2 linked regions of the Labrys monachus genome follow. The protein of the gene in region 1 interacts with the protein of each later gene in a pairwise test. Links are inferred from orthologs where the notes say so. Each region holds a gene or a part of one and is shown on either strand. Other genes may lie near its edges. The genes, in order: nuoG and J3R73_RS25715.

What was found.
Region 2: the proteins of nuoG (region 1) and J3R73_RS25715 interact in binary tests that used the Escherichia coli proteins (3 or more experiments, as listed by UniProt). The link is inferred for Labrys monachus from one-to-one orthologs.

Annotation. Positions count from the first base shown.
Region 1 is NZ_JAUSVK010000001.1:3,952,191-3,961,602, reverse strand. Bases 5,032-7,937 are described here. They hold nuoG (NADH-quinone oxidoreductase subunit NuoG), read left to right. Parts: upstream 5,032-5,398; coding sequence 5,399-7,477; downstream 7,478-7,937. Other genes in these bases: nuoH (NADH-quinone oxidoreductase subunit NuoH), read left to right, coding at 7,489-7,937; nuoF (NADH-quinone oxidoreductase subunit NuoF), read left to right, coding at 5,032-5,217. Outside these bases: J3R73_RS18045 (NADH-quinone oxidoreductase subunit A), read left to right, coding at 116-481; J3R73_RS18040 (NuoB/complex I 20 kDa subunit family protein), read left to right, coding at 472-1,074; J3R73_RS18035 (NADH-quinone oxidoreductase subunit C), read left to right, coding at 1,086-1,697; J3R73_RS18030 (NADH-quinone oxidoreductase subunit D), read left to right, coding at 1,808-2,995; more of nuoF, read left to right, coding at 3,916-5,031; more of nuoH, read left to right, coding at 7,938-8,538; NADH-quinone oxidoreductase subunit NuoI, read left to right, coding at 8,535-9,053; J3R73_RS18000 (NADH-quinone oxidoreductase subunit J), read left to right, coding at 9,170-9,412. UniProt on the Escherichia coli protein: NDH-1 shuttles electrons from NADH, via FMN and iron-sulfur (Fe-S) centers, to quinones in the respiratory chain. The immediate electron acceptor for the enzyme in this species is believed to be ubiquinone.
Region 2 is NZ_JAUSVK010000001.1:5,613,960-5,623,172, forward strand. The notes cover bases 3,977-6,683. They hold J3R73_RS25715 (formate dehydrogenase subunit gamma), read left to right. Parts: upstream 3,977-4,943; coding sequence 4,944-5,423; downstream 5,424-6,683. Other genes in these bases: J3R73_RS25710 (hypothetical protein), read left to right, coding at 4,356-4,757; J3R73_RS25720 (formate dehydrogenase beta subunit), read left to right, coding at 5,420-6,683. In the rest of the region: J3R73_RS25685 (ABC transporter permease), read left to right, coding at 1-98; J3R73_RS25690 (ABC transporter ATP-binding protein), read left to right, coding at 112-891; J3R73_RS25695 (HAL/PAL/TAL family ammonia-lyase), read left to right, coding at 1,055-2,542; J3R73_RS25700 (carbohydrate kinase family protein), read right to left, coding at 2,558-3,586; more of J3R73_RS25720, read left to right, coding at 6,684-6,973; fdhF (formate dehydrogenase subunit alpha), read left to right, coding at 7,143-9,213. UniProt on the Escherichia coli protein: NDH-1 shuttles electrons from NADH, via FMN and iron-sulfur (Fe-S) centers, to quinones in the respiratory chain. The immediate electron acceptor for the enzyme in this species is believed to be ubiquinone.

The sequences.
Region 1 (9,412 bases):
ACCTGGGCGGCCCGCATGGGCGTGCGCTCTTCCGTTCGGGACCGCCGTGCCTATATCGTCCAAATAGCGGTCGCCGCAGCGTTTTCGCAGGGCTGCCGCAGCCAGGGTTCTGCCGATGGACACTCTTCTCGCCGGCTATCTGCCGCTCATCATCTTCGTGGGGGTCTCGGCCGTGATCGGTCTGGCTCTGCTGGTGGCGCCCTTCATCGTGGCGTTCCAGAGCCCGGATCCGGAAAAGCTCTCCGCTTATGAATGCGGGTTCAATGCCTTTGACGACGCGCGTATGAAATTCGACGTGCGCTTTTATCTGGTTTCGATCCTCTTCATCATTTTCGACCTGGAAGTGGCGTTTCTTTTTCCCTGGGCGATCACCTTCAAGCATGTCGGGCTGTTCGGCTTCACCTCGATGATGATTTTCCTGGCCGTGCTGACCATCGGCTTTGTCTATGAATGGAAGAAAGGCGCGCTCGAATGGGATTGAATCTCGACGCTCCAACCTCCGGCGTTCGGGGCCGCACGCTGACGGCGCCGGCTCCGCGCGGGATCATCGACCCGAACACCGGCATGCCGGTCGGCTCGACGGATCCCTTCTTCGTCGAAATCAACAATGAGCTGGCCGATCGCGGCTTCCTGGTGACCACGGCCGACAACCTCATCAACTGGGCCCGCACCGGCTCGCTGATGTGGATGACGTTCGGCCTGGCCTGCTGCGCCGTCGAGATGATGCAGGTTTCGATGCCGCGCTACGACGTCGAGCGGTTCGGCTTTGCGCCCCGCGCCTCGCCGCGCCAGTCGGACGTGATGATCGTCGCGGGCACGCTGACCAACAAGATGGCTCCTGCGCTGCGCAAGGTCTATGACCAGATGCCGGAGCCGCGCTACGTCATCTCCATGGGCTCCTGCGCCAATGGCGGCGGCTATTATCACTATTCCTATGCGGTGGTGCGCGGCTGCGACCGGATCGTCCCGGTCGACATCTACGTACCCGGCTGCCCGCCCACGGCTGAAGCGCTGCTGTATGGCGTCCTTCTGCTGCAGAAGAAAATCCGCCGCACCGGCACAATCGAACGTTGAGCGGGCCCGACATGGCAAAGACCGAAGTCCTGCAGTCGATCGGCGAGGCGGTTCAGCAGGCGTTTCCCGGCGCCGTGACCGGCGTCGTCCACGCCTTCGACGAGCTCACGGTCACCACCGGTCCGGACGATATCCTGGCGGTGCTGACCTATCTGCGCGATGATGCGGGCTGCCGCTTCGTATCGTTCATCGACATCTGCGGTGCGGACTACCCCGCCCGGGAGAAGCGTTTCGACGTCGTCTATCATCTGCTGTCGCCGACGAAGAATGCGCGCATCCGCATCAAGGTCGAGACCGACGAGGCGACGCCGGTGCCGTCCGCGGTGGGCGTGTTCTCCGGCGCGCTTTGGTTCGAACGCGAGGCCTATGATCTCTACGGCATCCTCTTCACCGGCCATCCGGATCTGCGACGCCTGCTGACCGATTACGGTTTCGACGGCTATCCGCTGCGCAAGGATTTTCCGCTCACCGGCTTCGTCGAGGTGCGCTGGGACGACGAGGCCAAGCGGGTGGTCTACGAGCCGGTACGGCTCAATCAGGAGTTCCGGAATTTCGACTTTCTTTCGCCCTGGGAAGGCACGGACTACGTGCTGCCGGGCGATGAAAAGGCGAAGGCCGGCTGAACCGGACGATGATTTGAGGCTGGCCGGTTTCCCGCCTGGAGCGTGGAGCCGGCGCCGATGGAACTTCGGGCCGGAGGGGCTTCCGGCGCGCTGGAGCATTTGGGAACGCGATGAACGACCAACCACACCTGCGTAATTTCGCGATCAATTTCGGCCCGCAGCACCCCGCGGCCCATGGTGTGCTGCGTCTCGTCATGGAGCTGGACGGCGAGGTGGTCGAGAGGGTCGACCCGCATATCGGCCTGCTCCATCGCGGTACCGAGAAGCTGATCGAAGCCAAGACCTTCATGCAGGCGATCCCCTATTTCGATCGCCTGGACTATGTCGCCCCGATGAACCAGGAGCACGCTTATTGCCTGGCGATCGAGCGTCTGCTCGGCATCGAGGTGCCCCGGCGCGGCCAGCTGATCCGTGTGCTCTATTGCGAGATCGGCCGGCTGCTGTCGCATCTTCTCAACGTGACGACGCAGGCCATGGACGTCGGCGCCCTGACGCCGCCGCTGTGGGGCTTCGAGGAGCGCGAGAAGCTGATGATCTTCTACGAGCGGGCATCGGGAAGCCGCATGCACGCCGCCTATTTCCGCGCCGGCGGGGTGCATCAGGACCTGCCGCCCGACCTCATCAACGACATCGAGGCCTTCTGCGACCCCTTCCTGAAGGTGTGCGACGACCTCGAGGGCCTGCTGACCGACAACCGCATCTTCAAGCAGCGCAATGTCGACATCGGTATCGTCGCGCTCGACGACGCCTGGGCCTGGGGCTATTCGGGCGTGATGGTGCGCGGCTCCGGCGCCGCCTGGGACCTGCGCAAGTCGCAGCCCTACGAATGCTATGCCGAGCTCGATTTCGACATCCCCATCGGCAGGAACGGCGACAATTTCGACCGCTATTGCATCCGCATGGAAGAAATGCGGCAGTCGGTCCGCATCATGAGGCAGTGCATCGCGCTGCTCAGGAAGACACCGGGCCCGGTTTCGACGGTGGACAACAAGATCGTGCCGCCCAAGCGCGGCGAAATGAAGCGCTCGATGGAAGCCCTCATCCACCACTTCAAGCTCTATACGGAAGGCTACCACGTGCCGGCCGGCGAGGTTTATGCGGCGGTGGAGGCTCCCAAGGGCGAATTCGGCGTCTATCTCGTCTCGGATGGCGGCAACAAGCCTTATCGCTGCAAGATCCGGGCGCCCGGCTTCGCCCATCTGCAGTCGATGGACTGGCTGTGCCGCGGCTACATGCTGGCCGACGTTTCGGCCATTCTCGGCTCGCTCGACATCGTGTTCGGCGAGGTCGATCGTTGAGTATCGTATGTTTGCCGACGGCGGATCGTAGTCCGGCCGGCGGCATCAGGAAAGAGGATTGAGCGCATGTCCGTTCGCAGGCTCGCGCCCCAGGAACTCCAGCCGGCATCCTTCGCCTTCACGGCTGAAAACGAGGCCTGGATCGACCAGCAGATCGCCAAATATCCGCCAGGCCGTGAGGCCTCGGCGGTGATTCCGCTGTTGTGGCGGGCGCAGGAGCAGGCCGGCGGCTGGGTGTCGCAGGCGGCGATCGAGGCGATCGCGGCCAGGCTCGGCATGGCGCGGATCCGGGTGCTGGAGATCGCCACCTTCTACACGATGTTCAACCTGGCGCCCGTCGGCAAATATTTCATCCAGCTGTGCGGAACCACGCCCTGCATGCTGCGTGGCGCCGAAGCGATCAAGGATGCGGTCCGGAAGCGCGTCGGTCCGGAGCATCACGTGTCCGCGGACGGCAATTTCTCCTGGCTCGAGGTGGAGTGCCTCGGCGCCTGCTGCAATGCACCGATGGTGCAGATCAATTACGACTTCTATGAGGACCTCACCGCGGAGAGCATCACCAAGGTGCTCGACGACCTGGCCGCCGGCCGGCCGGTGAAGCCCGGGCCGCAGAACGGGCGTTTCTCCTCGGAGCCGGAAGGCGGCGCGGAGACGCTGAGCGACCCCGCCCTTTATGACGGCTCCGTCGTCGGTTCCTGGCAGAAGCGCTTCGCCGAGGAGAAGGAGAAGCAGGCTGCCGCCAAGGCGGCCGAAGCGGCCAAGGCTGCGGAGGCGGCCAAAGCTTCGGCGGCGGCTCCGGTCAAGCCGGCGTGACGGCGAAAGGGGAGGGCGGCTTCGCATGATCCGCCCTTCGACGACAGGTTCTTTCGCCGGGCGTGGTTCGACGAAATATTTTCCGCTCTCAGATTTTCAGGTCCGCCATGCTTGCTGATCGCGACCGTATCTTCACCAATCTCTACGGGTTTCACTCGCCCGGCCTGCAGGCCGCGATCAAGCGGGGCTCGTGGGACGGCACCAAGCAGATTCTCGAGATGGGCCAGGACTGGATCATCAATGAGATGAAGGCTTCGGGCCTGCGCGGACGCGGCGGAGCGGGCTTTCCGACCGGCCTCAAATGGTCCTTCATGCCGAAGAAGTCGGACGGCCGGCCGAGCTATCTGGTCGTCAACGCCGACGAGTCGGAGCCGGGCACCTGCAAGGACCGCGAGATCATGCGGCATGATCCGCATCATCTGGTGGAAGGCTGCCTGATCGCCTCCTTCGCGATGAACGCCCATGCCTGCTACATTTATATACGCGGCGAATATGTGCGCGAGCGCGAGGCGCTGCAGGCAGCCGTCGACGAGGCCTACGAGGCCGGCCTCATCGGCAAGAACAACAAGCATGGCTGGGAATTCGATCTCTACGTGCATCACGGCGCCGGTGCCTATATCTGCGGCGAGGAAACGGCGCTGCTCGAGAGCCTCGAAGGCAAGAAGGGCATGCCGCGCATGAAGCCGCCCTTCCCGGCCAATATGGGCCTGTATGGCTGCCCGACCACCGTCAACAATGTGGAATCGATCGCCGTCGCGCCGACCATCCTGCGCCGCGGTGCCGGCTGGTTTGCCGGCATCGGCAATCCCAACAATGTCGGCACCAAGCTTTTCTGCGTCTCCGGCCACGTCAACAAGCCGTGCAACGTCGAAGAGGCGATGGGTATTCCGTTCCGCGAGCTGATCGAGCGCCATTGCGGCGGCGTCCGCGGCGGGTGGGAAAACCTGAAGGCGGTCATCCCCGGCGGATCGTCCGTGCGCATGGTGCCGGCCGAACAGATCATCGACACGCCGATGGACTTCGACTCGCTTTCCAAGCTCCGCTCCGGTCTCGGCACCGCGGCCGTCATCGTGATGGACAAGTCCACCGACGTCATCCGCGCCATCGCCCGCCTCGCTTATTTCTACAAGCATGAGAGCTGCGGCCAGTGCACGCCGTGCCGCGAGGGCACCGGCTGGATGTGGCGGGTGATGACCCGCATGGCCGAAGGCCGTGCCCAGAAGCGCGAGATCGACATGCTGCTCGACGTCACCAAGCAGGTGGAGGGCCATACGATCTGTGCGCTCGGCGATGCCGCGGCCTGGCCGATCCAGGGGCTGATCGCCCATTTCCGTCACGAGATCGAAGCGCGGATCGATCAATATGCCGCCAATCCGCATTCCGATCCCGTTCTGCAGGCGGCGGAATAGGCCGCCGGCAGCCGCCGGTTGCAAGTCATTCTGCGGCGGGGGCGACACAACGTCCCCGCCGCTTCACAGCGCTTCTTTTTCGCATCGCAGCAGTTGATCGCGGCGCGGAATTTTGCGAAGTCGAGTTTGGAAAGAGTCTGGATTGCGTGTCGCGCTCCGGGCCTGATCGTCAAGGTTATCCATGGCCAAGCTGATCGTCGACGGACAGGAAATCGAAGTCCCGGCGGAGTATACGCTCCTCCAGGCCTGCGAAGCTGCGGGAGCTGAGATCCCGCGTTTTTGCTTTCACGAGCGCCTGTCGATTGCCGGCAACTGCCGCATGTGCCTGGTCGAGGTGAAGGGCGGACCGCCCAAGCCGACGGCATCCTGCGCCATGGCGGTACGCGATCTCCGGCCTGGCCCGAAGGGCGAGCCGCCGGTGGTGCTCACCAAGAGCCCCATGGTCAAGAAGGCCCGCGAGGGCGTCATGGAGTTCCTGCTCATCAACCATCCGCTGGATTGCCCGATCTGCGATCAGGGCGGCGAGTGCGATCTGCAGGACCAGGCGATGGCCTATGGCGCCGACAAGAACCGCTACGCCGAGAACAAGCGGGCGGTCGAGGACAAATATATCGGGCCGCTCGTCAAGACGGTGATGAACCGCTGCATCCACTGCACGCGTTGCGTCCGCTTCACCACGGAAGTCGCCGGCGTCTCCGATCTTGGCGCGATCGGCCGCGGCGAGGACATGGAGATCACGACCTATCTCGAAAAGGCGATGAGCTCCGAATTGCAGGGCAATGTCATCGATCTCTGCCCGGTCGGCGCGCTGACGTCCAAGCCCTACGAGTTTCATGCCCGTCCGTGGGAACTGTCGAAGACCGAATCGATCGACGTCATGGACGCCGTCGGATCGGCCATCCGCATCGACGCCCGCGGCCGCGAGGTGATGCGGATCATGCCCCGCACCAACGAGGCGGTGAACGAGGAGTGGATTTCGGACAAGACCCGCTTCGTGTGGGACGGCCTGCGCACGCAGCGGCTCGACAAGCCCTATCTGCGCGTCGACGGCCGTCTGAAGGCGGTCGGCTGGCAGGAGGCGTTCGCCGCCATCGCGGCCAAGGTCAAGGCGGCCAGGCCCGAGCGCATCGGCGCCATCGCGGGCGATCTTGCCGCCGTGGAGGAACTCTACGCGCTCAAGGACCTGATCGCCCGGCTGGGTTCGAAGAACCTCGATGCCCGCCAGGACGGCGCCAGGATCGACCCCTCGCTCGGCCGCGCTTCCTATCTGTTCAATCCGACCATCGCCGGCATCGAGGAGGCCGACGCCATCCTCCTCGTCGGCACCAATCCGCGCAAGGAAGCGGCGGTTCTCAACGCCCGTATCCGCAAGCGGTGGCTCCGGGGCACCAGGGTCGCGCTGATCGGCGAGAAGGTCGATCTCACTTATTCCTATGACTATCTCGGCGCTGGCGCCGATACGCTCGCCGATCTCGCGGCGGGCAGGGGCGCGTTCGCCGACGTGCTCAAGGGTGCGCAGAAGCCGATCATCATCGTCGGCGGCGGCGTCTATGCCCGAGAGGACGGTGCGGCGCTGCTCTCTCTGGCCGCCAGGGCGGCGCGGGATCTCGGCGCGGTCAAGGACGGCTGGAACGGCTTCGGCGTGCTGCACAACGCGGCCTCGCGCGTCGGCGCCCTCGACCTCGGCTTCGTGCCGGGCGAGGGCGGCCTCGACGCAGCCGGCATGGCCGCTGCGGGCGCCCTCGACGTCCTCTTCCTGCTCGGCGCGGACGAGGTGACGGTCGCGCCCGGCGCCTTCGTCGTCTATCAGGGCAGCCATGGCGATCGCGGTGCCCACCGCGCCGACGTGATCCTGCCGGCGGCGGCCTATCCCGAACGTTCGGGCCTCTACGTCAACACCGAAGGACGCGTGCAGTTCGCCAACCGTGCGGCCTTCCCGCCGGGCGAGGCGCGCGAGGACTGGGCGATCCTGCGCGCCCTGTCGGAGGTTCTCGGCGTCAAGCTCGGCTATGATTCGCTTGCTGCGCTGCGCCGGACGCTGACGGCCGCCTTCCCGCATTTCGGGGCGGTGGACCATATCGTCCCGGCCGACCCGGCCGCCATCGCGCTGCTTGCCGGCAAGGGCGGGACGCCGGCCAAGGATGCTTTCGTGGCGCCGATCGCCGATTTCTATTTGACCAATCCCATCGCGCGCGCTTCGGCAGTGATGGCGCAGTGTTCGCAGCTGGCCCGGGGCGGGCTGCCGCTGGCAGCAGAATAAGGGCAGGGGCCATGACGATTTGGGATACTTTGCTCTGGAAGGTCGGTCTGCCGATCGTTGAGAGCCTTGTGCTGCTTGTCTGCCTGCTGGTCTTCATCGCCTTTTATCTTCTGGCGGACCGCAAGATCTGGGCGGCGGTGCAGCTCCGTCGCGGTCCGAACGTCGTCGGGCCGTTCGGCCTCTTCCAGTCCTTCGCGGACCTCCTCAAATTCGTCCTCAAGGAGCCGGTGATTCCGGCCGGCGCCAACAAGGGTGTCTTCCTTCTCGCCCCCCTCGTCACCTGCGTGCTCGCCTTGGCGGGCTGGGCAGTGCTGCCGCTCACCGCGGGCTGGGTGATCGCCGACATCAATGTCGGCATTCTCTACGTCTTTGCGATCTCCTCGCTCGGCGTCTACGGCACCATCATGGCCGGCTGGGCGTCCAATTCGAAATATCCGTTCCTGTCGGCGCTGCGTGCCGCCGCGCAGATGGTGTCCTACGAAGTCTCGATCGGTTTCGTCATCATCACGGTGCTGCTCTGCGCCGGTTCCCTGAACCTCACCGCGATCGTCGAGGCGCAGCACAGCCGCGGCCTCGCCAGCCTGCTCGGCGTGCCCTGGCTCACCATCCTGAACTGGTACTGGCTGCCGTTGCTGCCGATGTTCGTGATCTTCTTCATCTCGGCGCTGGCCGAGACGAACCGCCCGCCCTTCGACCTGGCGGAAGCGGAGTCCGAACTCGTGGCCGGCTTCATGGTCGAATACGCCTCGACGCCCTACCTTCTGTTCATGCTCGGCGAATATGTGGCGATCATGACCATGTGCGCCCTGCTCACCATCCTCTTCCTCGGAGGATGGACGGCGCCGATCGACCTGCCGCCCTTCACCTGGGTGCCCGGCATCATCTGGTTCCTGATCAAGGTGTCGCTGGCTTTCTTCATGTTCGCGATGGTGAAGGCCTTCGTGCCGCGCTACCGCTACGACCAGCTGATGCGTCTCGGCTGGAAGGTCTTTTTGCCGCTGTCGATCGCCATGGTCGTGATCGTCGCAGGCTTCCTGCAAATTACGGGATGGGCACCATGACTGCCGCCAATATCAGGCGCCCCGGCATCGGGCTCGACCAGGCTGCCAAGGCGCTGTTCCTGAAGGAGTTCGTGTCGGCCTTCTTCCTGTCGATGCGCTATTTCTTCAAGCCGAAGGCGACGCTGAACTATCCCTTCGAGAAGGGACGCCTGTCGCCGCGGTTTCGCGGCGAGCACGTGCTTCGCCGCTATCCAAACGGTGAGGAGCGCTGCATCGCCTGCAAATTGTGCGAGGCGATCTGCCCTGCGCAGGCCATCACCATCGAGGCTGGGCCGCGCGGCAATGACGGCACGCGCCGCACGACGCGCTACGACATCGACATGGTGAAGTGCATCTATTGCGGCTTCTGCCAGGAAGCCTGCCCGGTCGACGCGATCGTCGAAGGACCGAACTTCGAGTTTGCGGTCGAGACGCGCGAGGAACTGTTCTACGACAAGGATCGCCTCCTGGCGAACGGAGACCGCTGGGAGCGCGAGATCGCCAAGAATATCGCACTGGATGCGCCCTATCGCTGATGGCGGACGGCGCGTAAGCCCCTGTGCCTGATCGTCCTTCCTGGTGAAGGCGATCCTGCGCGGGGATGAGGAACGGAAGTGGACGGCCCGGAGACGGACCGGAGAGGGGTTTGGACATGAACGTGGCGACAGCCTTTTTTTACCTGTTCGCCTTTGTTTGCGTGGCATCGGCCTTGATGGTCATCCTGTCGCGCAACCCTGTGCATTCGGTGCTCTATCTGATCCTGGCCTTCGTCAACGCGGCCGGCCTGTTCATGCTGGCGGGTGCCGAGTTCCTCGCCTTGATCCTCATCGTCGTCTATGTCGGCGCGGTGGCGGTTCTCTTCCTCTTCGTCGTAATGATGCTCGACGTCGACTTC
Region 2 (9,213 bases), 1.7 Mb from region 1 along the record:
TCATCATCCGCATCGTCGGCCTGCTCGAATACAGGCTCTCGCCGCATCTGCGGCTCATGCCGGCGCGGGCGCAGACGCCGCGCACCATCGTCGGCTGAAAGGAAACCCTGGATGGCTGCTTCCAGCGAAATCGCCCTCAGCGTCCGCAACATCCGCAAGCGCTTCGGCCAGCACGAGGTGCTGAAGGGCATCTCGGTCGATGCCCATCAGGGCGACGTGATCTCCATCCTCGGCTCGTCCGGGTCCGGCAAAAGCACGTTCCTGCGCTGCATCAACCTACTGGAGACGCCGGACGAGGGCGAGATCGTGGTGGCCGGCGAGAAGATCGCCATGCGCCGGCACCGCAACGGCCAGCTCGAACCGGCGAACGGCCGCCAGGTCGACCGCATCCGGTCCGAGATCGGCATGGTGTTCCAGAGCTTCAATCTGTGGTCGCACATGACGGTGCTGCAGAACCTGATCGAAGGCCCCGTCCATGTGCAGCGCCGCCCGCGCGCCGAATGCATCGCGGAAGCCGAGGCCCTGCTCGAGCGCGTCGGCCTCGCCGACCGCCGCCACTATTATCCCTCGCACATGTCCGGCGGCCAGCAGCAGCGGGCCGCCATCGCCCGCGCCCTGGCGATGCGGCCCAAGGTGATGCTGTTCGACGAGCCGACCTCGGCGCTCGACCCGGAACTGGTGGGCGAAGTGCTGCGCGTGATGCGCTCGCTCGCCGAGGAGGGCCGCACCATGCTGGTGGTCACCCACGAGATGAGCTTCGCCCGCAATGTCTCCAACCGGGTGATGTTCCTGCACAAGGGCGAGGTCGAGGCCGACGGCTCGCCGGACGAATTGTTCAAGGACATGAAGTCCGAGCGCTTCAAGAATTTCGTGTCGGGCCAGCAGCATTGAAGGCTTCGGCCTTTTCCCGGGGGCGCGGACGTCCCGCCCGCCTCTTGCCGCCCGGCAGGCACGACGCTGCCGGACCGGGCTCGCCAGGCCGAGAGCAAGGGCGGACGAGATCCGCGCCCCTGCCGGCCGGGCTTCCGGACCATTCCCCTCGCATGTCCAGAGTTTGTCCATGTCCATCACGCTTGATGCCCCCCTTTCCCGGCAGGATGCCGCTGCCGTCGCCGGGGGCGCCGAATTGCGGCTGTCCGAGGCGGCGTGGCAGCGCCTCGCCCGGGGCCGCGCCATCGTCGAGGCGATCGTCGACAGGGGCATGCTGGCCTATGGCGTGAACACCGGCGTCGGCGCCCTGTGCAATGTCGTCGTCGACCGCCCGCACCAGCGGCGCCTGTCGCGCAGCATCGTCATGAGCCACGCCGTCGGCGTGGGGGCGCCGCTCGGCGCGGCCGAGACGCGGGCGATCATGGCGGCAGCCGTCAACAATTATGCGCATGGCCGGTCGGGCGTGCGCCCGGCGCTGGTCGAGCAGCTGCTCGCCCTGCTCGCGGAGGACTGCATCCCCGAAGTGCCCTCGCTCGGCTCGGTCGGCTATCTCAGCCACATGGCCCATATCGCCCTGGTGCTGATCGGCGAGGGAACCGCCCTGCATCGCGGCGAAAGGCTGCCGGGCGGCGAGGCGCTGGCGCGGATCGGCCGCGCGCCGCTGGTGCTCGAAGCCAAGGAGGGGCTCAGCCTCGTCAACGGCTCGCCCTGCGTCACCGGCCTCTCCGCCCTCGCCCTGTCGCGGGCGGAGCGGCTCGCCGGCTGGGCCGACAATATCGCCGCCATGAGCTTCGAGGTGCTGCGCGGCCAGCCCGTCGCCTTCGACGAGGCTTCGCTGGCGCTGCGCGTCTCCCCGGGCATGCAGGCTTCCGGCCGGCGCCTGCGAGCCCTCCTGGCGGACAGCGCCATCCTCGCCGCCGCCACCGGGCGGCAGACGCAGGATCCCCTCAGCCTGCGGGCCGTGCCTCACGTCCACGGCGCGGTGCGCGACGCGCTGGACATGATCGGCACGACCGTCGAGCGGGAGCTCGCCTCGGTGACCGACAACCCCGCGGTGATGGGCACGCCGGAGGCGCCGGAGGTCTATTCGGAAGCCCATGCCGTGGCGCCGGCGATCGGCCTCGCCATGGACCAGCTCGGCATCGCCGTCGCCGAGCTGGCGGCGATGGCCGAGCGGCGGATCGACCGGCTCGTCAACCCGCTGGTCAGCGGCCTGCCGCCCTTCCTGGCCGCCGACAGCGGCGTGGCGTCCGGCTTCATGATCGCCCAATACACGGCCGTGTCGCTGGCGGCCCGCAATCGCCGGCTGGCGAGCCCGGCCAGCCTCGACGGCGGCATCACCTCCGCCCTGCAGGAGGACCACCTCACCCATGCGACGCCCGCGGCGCTCAAGGCGCTCGACATCCTCGACAATGCCGAGCACATCCTGGCGATCGAGCTGCTGGCGGCCACGCAGGCCTATGACCTCCTGGAAGGCGGCCTCGCTCGGGCCGCGGGCACGGACCTGCTCTACCGGGACGTCCGCGCGGCGCTGCCGCCCTATCGCGACGACCGGCCCCTCGCCGGCGACATCGCCGTCGCGCGCGGCATCCTGCAGCGCGACCCGGGCTGAGGCCCGGCTGCCGCATCAGGCGATCGGGTCGTTCCAGCCCCATTGCCGCGCCAGATCGAGGCATTCGCGCCAGGTCGGCACGGCGTCCGTGGTGTTGATCGACCGCAGCGACGCCGCCGCCGCGGCATGGGCGAGCGCCAGCGCCTCCTTGAGGGCCCAGCCCTGGTGGAAGGCATAGAGGAAGCCGGCCGCGAAGGCATCGCCGGCACCGTTGGCCCCGGCCACTTCGGTCTTGGGCACCCGCACCGAGGGCTGGGTGACGACCTCGCCCGACCGCGTCACCGCGACGGCGCCGGTGGGGAAATGGGCGACCACCACGCCGCAGGCGCTGGCCGACAGCGTCGCCTTCGCCGCGCGGATGCAGGCCTCGACATCCGTGCGCCCCGCCGAGACCGTCGCCTCGCCGCCGATGGCGCCCATCTCGCTGTCATTGACGATGAAGAGGTCGAGATAGGGCAGAAGCGGCCGCACCAGCTCGGCGAGCCGCGCCGCCGTCACGCTGGCAAGCTCCAGATTGGTGACGAGGCCGGCCTGGCGCGCCTTGCGGAGCACGGTGATCCAGCCATTGGCGTCCGCCCCCCAGGGCGCGTCCATGCGGGGATGCACGCCCGGCAGGCCGAGATGGAGGATGCGCCCGCGCGTGGTGGTGAAATCGAAATGGTCCGGGGTCAGCAGCGCGCCGGCGCCTGTCCGGTAGATATGGGTGCGCCGGCCGGTGAGCTTGGAGCAGAAGGCGTCGCTATGGGCGGTCGGCGCCTGGGCGGTCGTCACCAGCTGCCGCCGCTCGATGCCGTAGCGGTCCGCCTCGGCCTGGAGCAGGCGGCCGTCCTCGTCGTCGCCGATCAGGCCGATGGTCTCGACCCAGAAGGCGGGATCGAGCCGCTTCACGTCGATGGCGAGGTTGCAGCCCGAGCCGCCGCCGCGCGATTCCTCGCTCAGGATCTCGGCGAGCCCGTCTTCCTGCGGCCAGAATTCGACCAGCTTGTTGCTGTCGACACACCAGGTGCCGCCGGTGACGATGCCGTTGCGCTCAGGCGTCGACATGCGCGCTCCTCCCTGCAGGCGATGCGCCCCGGACGGCGCCGGCGGATGGAAGCATGATGGGGGTCTGGCGGCTCATGGAAATTGTCTCGTCCTTGGGCTGTGTCGTCGCGGGGAGGATGTCGGGAAGGCGCCGCATCCTTCTTGTCCCTCCTGCATAGCCGCAACTGGAGCGGCCGGGCAACCGGGCAGGCGCCTCGGGCGAGGGTGTTTCGATCGGCCGCGGATTGAACTTTTTCCGCCGTCCGGCGTTGGGCAGGCGGCGTTCACCATTCTGAGCGGTTTGCACGCCATATCGTGGATCGATATCGGCCGTCGGCATGTCGGGGGATGGCCGGCGGGACGTTATCCTGTACGATCTCCCGCCTGCCGGAGAGCCGGTGATTACTGGAGTGGACGTCCCATGCATGGCGAATCTTTGATCATCTTTCTCGTTGTCGGCATCATCGCAGGATGGCTGGCCGGCGTGATCATGAACGGCGGAGGGTTCGGCCTGATCGGCGATCTCATCGTCGGCGTGGTCGGTGCCTTCATCGCCGGCCTGATCCTGCCGAGCTTCCATGTCGACCTCGGCTCCCCCCATCGTCAATTCGATCGTGTTCGCGCTGATCGGGGCCATCATCCTTCTCTTCGCCCTGCGCCTCGTCAGGCGCGTCTGAGGGCCGGGATGAACGGCGGATGAACGGCCCGGAAGGCCGCGATTAAGCCGTCCGGGTCCAGACTGGTATTCGAGGCGGGGTTTGGGCGTACTTCTTGATGAAAGGAGCGTTCGATGTTTCGAAAACTTGCATTGGCCGCCGTCGCCGCGATCGGGCTGGCGGCGGTTTCGGTCGGTGCCTCAGTGCCGGCCCAGGCCGCACCGCCCGACCGCGGCTATGGCGGGCAGCGCTTCATTCCCCATGGGCACGGAGGATGGGGGCACGGCGGCGGTGGCTGGCATGGCGGCGGCGGCGGATGGGGCCACGGCGGCGGCTGGCATGGCGGCGGCGGCGGATGGGGCCATCATCGCCGCTGGTATGGCGGTGGGGGTGGCGGCTGGGGCTACGGCGTGCCGTTCTACGGCTTTTACGGCGACCCCTATTATGATGACGACTATACGGTCTGCCGCTATCGGACCGTGCGAGTCTGGACGCGCTACGGCGTGCGGTGGGTGCGCCGGCGCGTCTGCTGGTAGGCTCCCGAGCGATCTTCCAGCGTTGCAGCCGCACCGGTCATCCGGTGCGGTTCCCTTTTCGACGCAGGTTTGCCGCCAAGCGACATGATAGAGATTCTCTATCGTGCGATGAGAATCGGTTCTTGATTGCCATCAAACGACGGCGCATTTTCCAGTCTGGAAATGGTCGAAAGTGAGTGGCATCGCATGTCCGAGCCTGGGCACGAGGACTGGAATACGGCACGGGCTGCCGAAATCATCGCCGCCGGCCGGGGCCTGGAAGGGCCGTTGCTGCCGATCCTGCACGGCTTCGTGCAGGCGTTCGGCTATGTTCCCGAGCCCGCCGTGCCGATGGTCGCCGAGGCGCTCAACCTGTCCCGCGCCGAGGTGCACGGCGTCGTCACCTTCTATCACGACTTCCGGCGCGAGCCTGCCGGCGACCATGTCGTCAAGCTCTGCCGCGCCGAGGCGTGCCAGGCGGCCGGCTGCGAGGCGCTCGCCGATCACCTCACCGGCAGGCTCGGCATCGGCTTCGGCGAGACGACGCCGGACGGCCGCGTCACGCTGGAGCCCGTCTACTGCCTCGGCCTGTGCGCCGTCTCGCCCGCGGCGATGATCGACGGCCGCCTGGTGGCGCGGCTCGACGAGAAGCGGCTCGACCGGGCGCTCGACGAGGTGGCGCGATGACCCTTCGCCTTTACATCCCCCGCGACGCCGCTGCCGTCGCCTGTGGTGCCGACGAGGTCGCTGCCGCCCTCCAGGTCGCCGCCATCGCCCGCAATCTCGACGTCGAGATCGTCCGCAACGGCTCGCGCGGCCTCGCCTGGCTGGAGCCCCTGGTCGAGCTCGTCACGCCCGAAGGCCGGATCGGCTACGGGCCGGCGGAGCCGGAGGACGCGGAAAGCCTGATCGCCGCCTTTGCCGGCGACGGCGCGCACCGGCTGCGGGTCGGCAGGCCCGAGGAACTGCCCTTCCTCAAGCGCCAGACCCGGCTGACCTTCGCCCGCGTCGGCATCGTCGATCCGCGCGACCTCGACGACTATAGGGCGCATGGCGGCCTCAAGGGGCTCGAAAAGGCGATCGCGCTCGGTCCCGCCGGCATCATCGAGGAAGTGACGAAATCCGGGCTGCGCGGGCGCGGCGGCGCCGGCTTTCCCACCGGCATCAAATGGAAGACGGTGGCCGACGCCAGGGGCGAGCGCAAATACATCGTCTGCAACGCCGACGAGGGCGACAGCGGCACCTTCGCCGACCGCATGCTGATGGAGGGCGACCCGTTCTGCCTGATCGAGGGCATGGCGATCGCCGGCATCGCCACCGGCGCCGCCAAGGGCTTCGTCTATATCCGCTCCGAATACCCGCATGCCATCGCGGCGATGAACGCCGCCGTCGACAAGGCCCGGCGCGCGGGCGTCCTCGGCCCCGCCGTGCTCGGCTCGGCCCATGGCTTCGACATGGAGGTGCGCGTCGGCGCCGGCGCCTATGTCTGCGGCGAGGAGACTTCGCTGCTCGAAAGCCTGGAGGGCCGCCGCGGCACGGTGCGCGCCAAGCCGCCGCTGCCGGCCCATAAGGGCCTGTTCGGCATGCCGACGGTGATCAACAACGTGCTGTCGCTGGCGACGGTCCCGGTGATCCTCGCCGATGGTGCCGAAGCCTATCGCGATTTCGGCATGGGCCGCTCGCGCGGCACGATGCCGATCCAGCTCGCCGGCAACCTCAATTATGGCGGCCTGTTCGAGACCGCCTTCGGCATCACGCTGGGCCAGCTCGTGGACGAGATCGGCGGGGGCTGCTTCACCGGCCGCCCGATCCGCGCCGTGCAGGTCGGCGGCCCGCTCGGCGCCTATTTCCCGCGCGAACTGTTCGACACGCCTTTCGACTACGAGGCCTTCGCCGCCCGCGACGGGCTCATCGGCCATGGCGGCATCGTCGTGTTCGACGACAGCGTCGACATGCGCCACCAGGCCCGCTTCGCCATGGCATTCTGCGCCGTCGAAAGCTGCGGCAAATGCACGCCCTGCCGCATCGGCTCGACCCGCGGCGCCGAGACGATCGACAAGATCATCGCCGGCCGGGACGTGGCGCGCAACATCGCCATCGTCGAGGACCTCTGCCAGACGATGAAGTTCGGCTCCCTGTGCGCGCTCGGCGGCTTCACGCCCTATCCGGTGCTGTCGGCGATCCGCCATTTTCCCGAGGACTTCCACCGCACGCCCCAGCGTGTCGCGGCGGAGTGAGGGTGATGATGGCCACAGTCCTCATGTCATCCCGGAAGCGCGCAGCGCTATCCGGGACCGTCACCAGAACCATTCTTGCCCGCGGTCCCGTGTCTGCACCGCACCACTTCGTGGTGCCGTGCGCACGGGATGACAGGCCCAGTGTCCCTCTTCTCGCCGAGGTGCGGTAATGTCTCTCGTCCACGAAATCGACTACGGCACGCCGCTCTCCAAGTCCGAGAAGATGGTCACCCTGACCATCGACGGCAACGAGGTGACCGTGCCGGAAGGCACCTCGATCATGCGCGCGGCGATGGAGATGGGCACGCAGATCCCCAAGCTCTGCGCCACCGACATGGTCGACGCCTGGGGCTCCTGCCGGATGTGCCTGGTCGAGATCGAGGGCCGCAACGGCACGCCGGCGTCCTGCACCACGCCGGTCGCGCCGGGCATCCGGGTCAAGACGCAGACGCAGCGCCTGGCCGAGATCCGCAAGGGCGTGATGGAGCTCTACATCTCCGACCATCCGCTCGACTGCCTCACCTGCGCCGCCAACGGCGATTGCGAATTGCAGGACATGGCGGGCGCGGTCGGCCTGCGCGAGGTGCGCTACGGCTATGAGGGCGACGATCACCTCGGCCTGGAGAAGGACACCTCCAACCCCTATTTCACCTTCGACACCTCCAAATGCATCGTCTGCTCGCGCTGCGTGCGCGCCTGCGAGGAGGTCCAGGGCACCTTCGCGCTGACGATCTCCGGCCGCGGCTTCGACAGCCGCGTCTCCCCGGGCATGGACGAGAATTTCTTCGATTCCGAATGCGTCTCCTGCGGCGCCTGCGTGCAGGCCTGCCCGACCGCGACGCTCACCGAGAACAAGGTGATCGAGATCGGCCAGCCCGAGCATTCGGTGGTGACGACCTGCGCCTATTGCGGCGTCGGCTGCGCCTTCAAGGCCGAGATGCGCGGCGAGGAACTCGTGCGCATGGTGCCCTACAAGGACGGCAAGGCCAATCGCGGCCATTCCTGCATCAAGGGCCGCTTCGCCTGGGGCTACGCCACCCACAAGGAGCGCATCCTCAAGCCGATGGTGCGCGCCAAGATCACCGACCCGTGGCGCGAAGTGTCGTGGGAGGAGGCGATCGGCCATGCCGCCTCCGAGTTCCGCCGCATCCAGGCCAAGGCCGGCCGCACCGCCATCGGCGGCATCACCTCCTCGCGCTGCACCAATGAGGAAACCTATCTGGTGCAGAAGCTGATCCGCGCCGGCTTCGGCAACAACAATGTCGATACCTGCGCCCGCGTCTGCCATTCCCCCACCGGCTACGGCCTCGGCCAGGCCTTCGGCACCTCGGCCGGCACCCAGGATTTCGATTCGGTCGAAGAGAGCGACGTCGTCATCATCATCGGCGCCAACCCGACCGACGGCCATCCGGTGTTCGGCTCGCGCCTGAAGAAGCGGCTGCGCGAAGGCGCACGCCTCATCGTCATCGATCCGCGCAAGACCGACATCGTGCGCACGCCGCATGTCGAGGCCGACTACCATCTGCCGCTGCTCCCCGGCACCAATGTCGCTGTTCTCACCGCCCTCGCCCATGTCATCGTCACCGAGGGCCTGGTGGACGAGGATTTCGTGCGCGAGCGCTGCGACTGGGACGATTTCCAGGAATGGGCGAGCTTCGTCGCCGAACCGCGCCATGCGCCGGAAGCGACGGCCGCGATGACCGGCGTGCCGGCCGAACTGGTGCGCGGCGCCGCCCGCCTCTACGCCACCGGCGGCAATGGCGCGATCTATTACGGCCTCGGCGTCACCGAGCACAGCCAGGGCTCGACCACGGTGATGGCGATCGCCAACCTGGCGATGGCGACCGGCAATATCGGCCGCCGCGGCGTCGGCGTGAACCCGCTGCGCGGCCAGAACAATGTGCAGGGCTCCTGCGACATGGGTTCGTTCCCGCATGAATTCACCGGCTACCGCCACGTCGCCACCGATGCCGTGCGCTCGACCTTCGAATCGCTGTGGGGCGTGACGCTCGACAAGGAGCCGGGCCTGCGCATCCCCAACATGTTCGATGCGGCGATCGACGGCACCTTCCTCGGCCTCTATGTCCAGGGCGAGGACATCGTCCAGTCGGACCCCGATACCAAGCACGTCACCGCCGGCCTCTCGGCGATGGAATGCGTCGTCGTGCAGGATCTCTTCCTCAACGAGACCGCGAACTACGCCCATGTCTTCCTGCCGGGCTCGACCTTCCTGGAAAAGG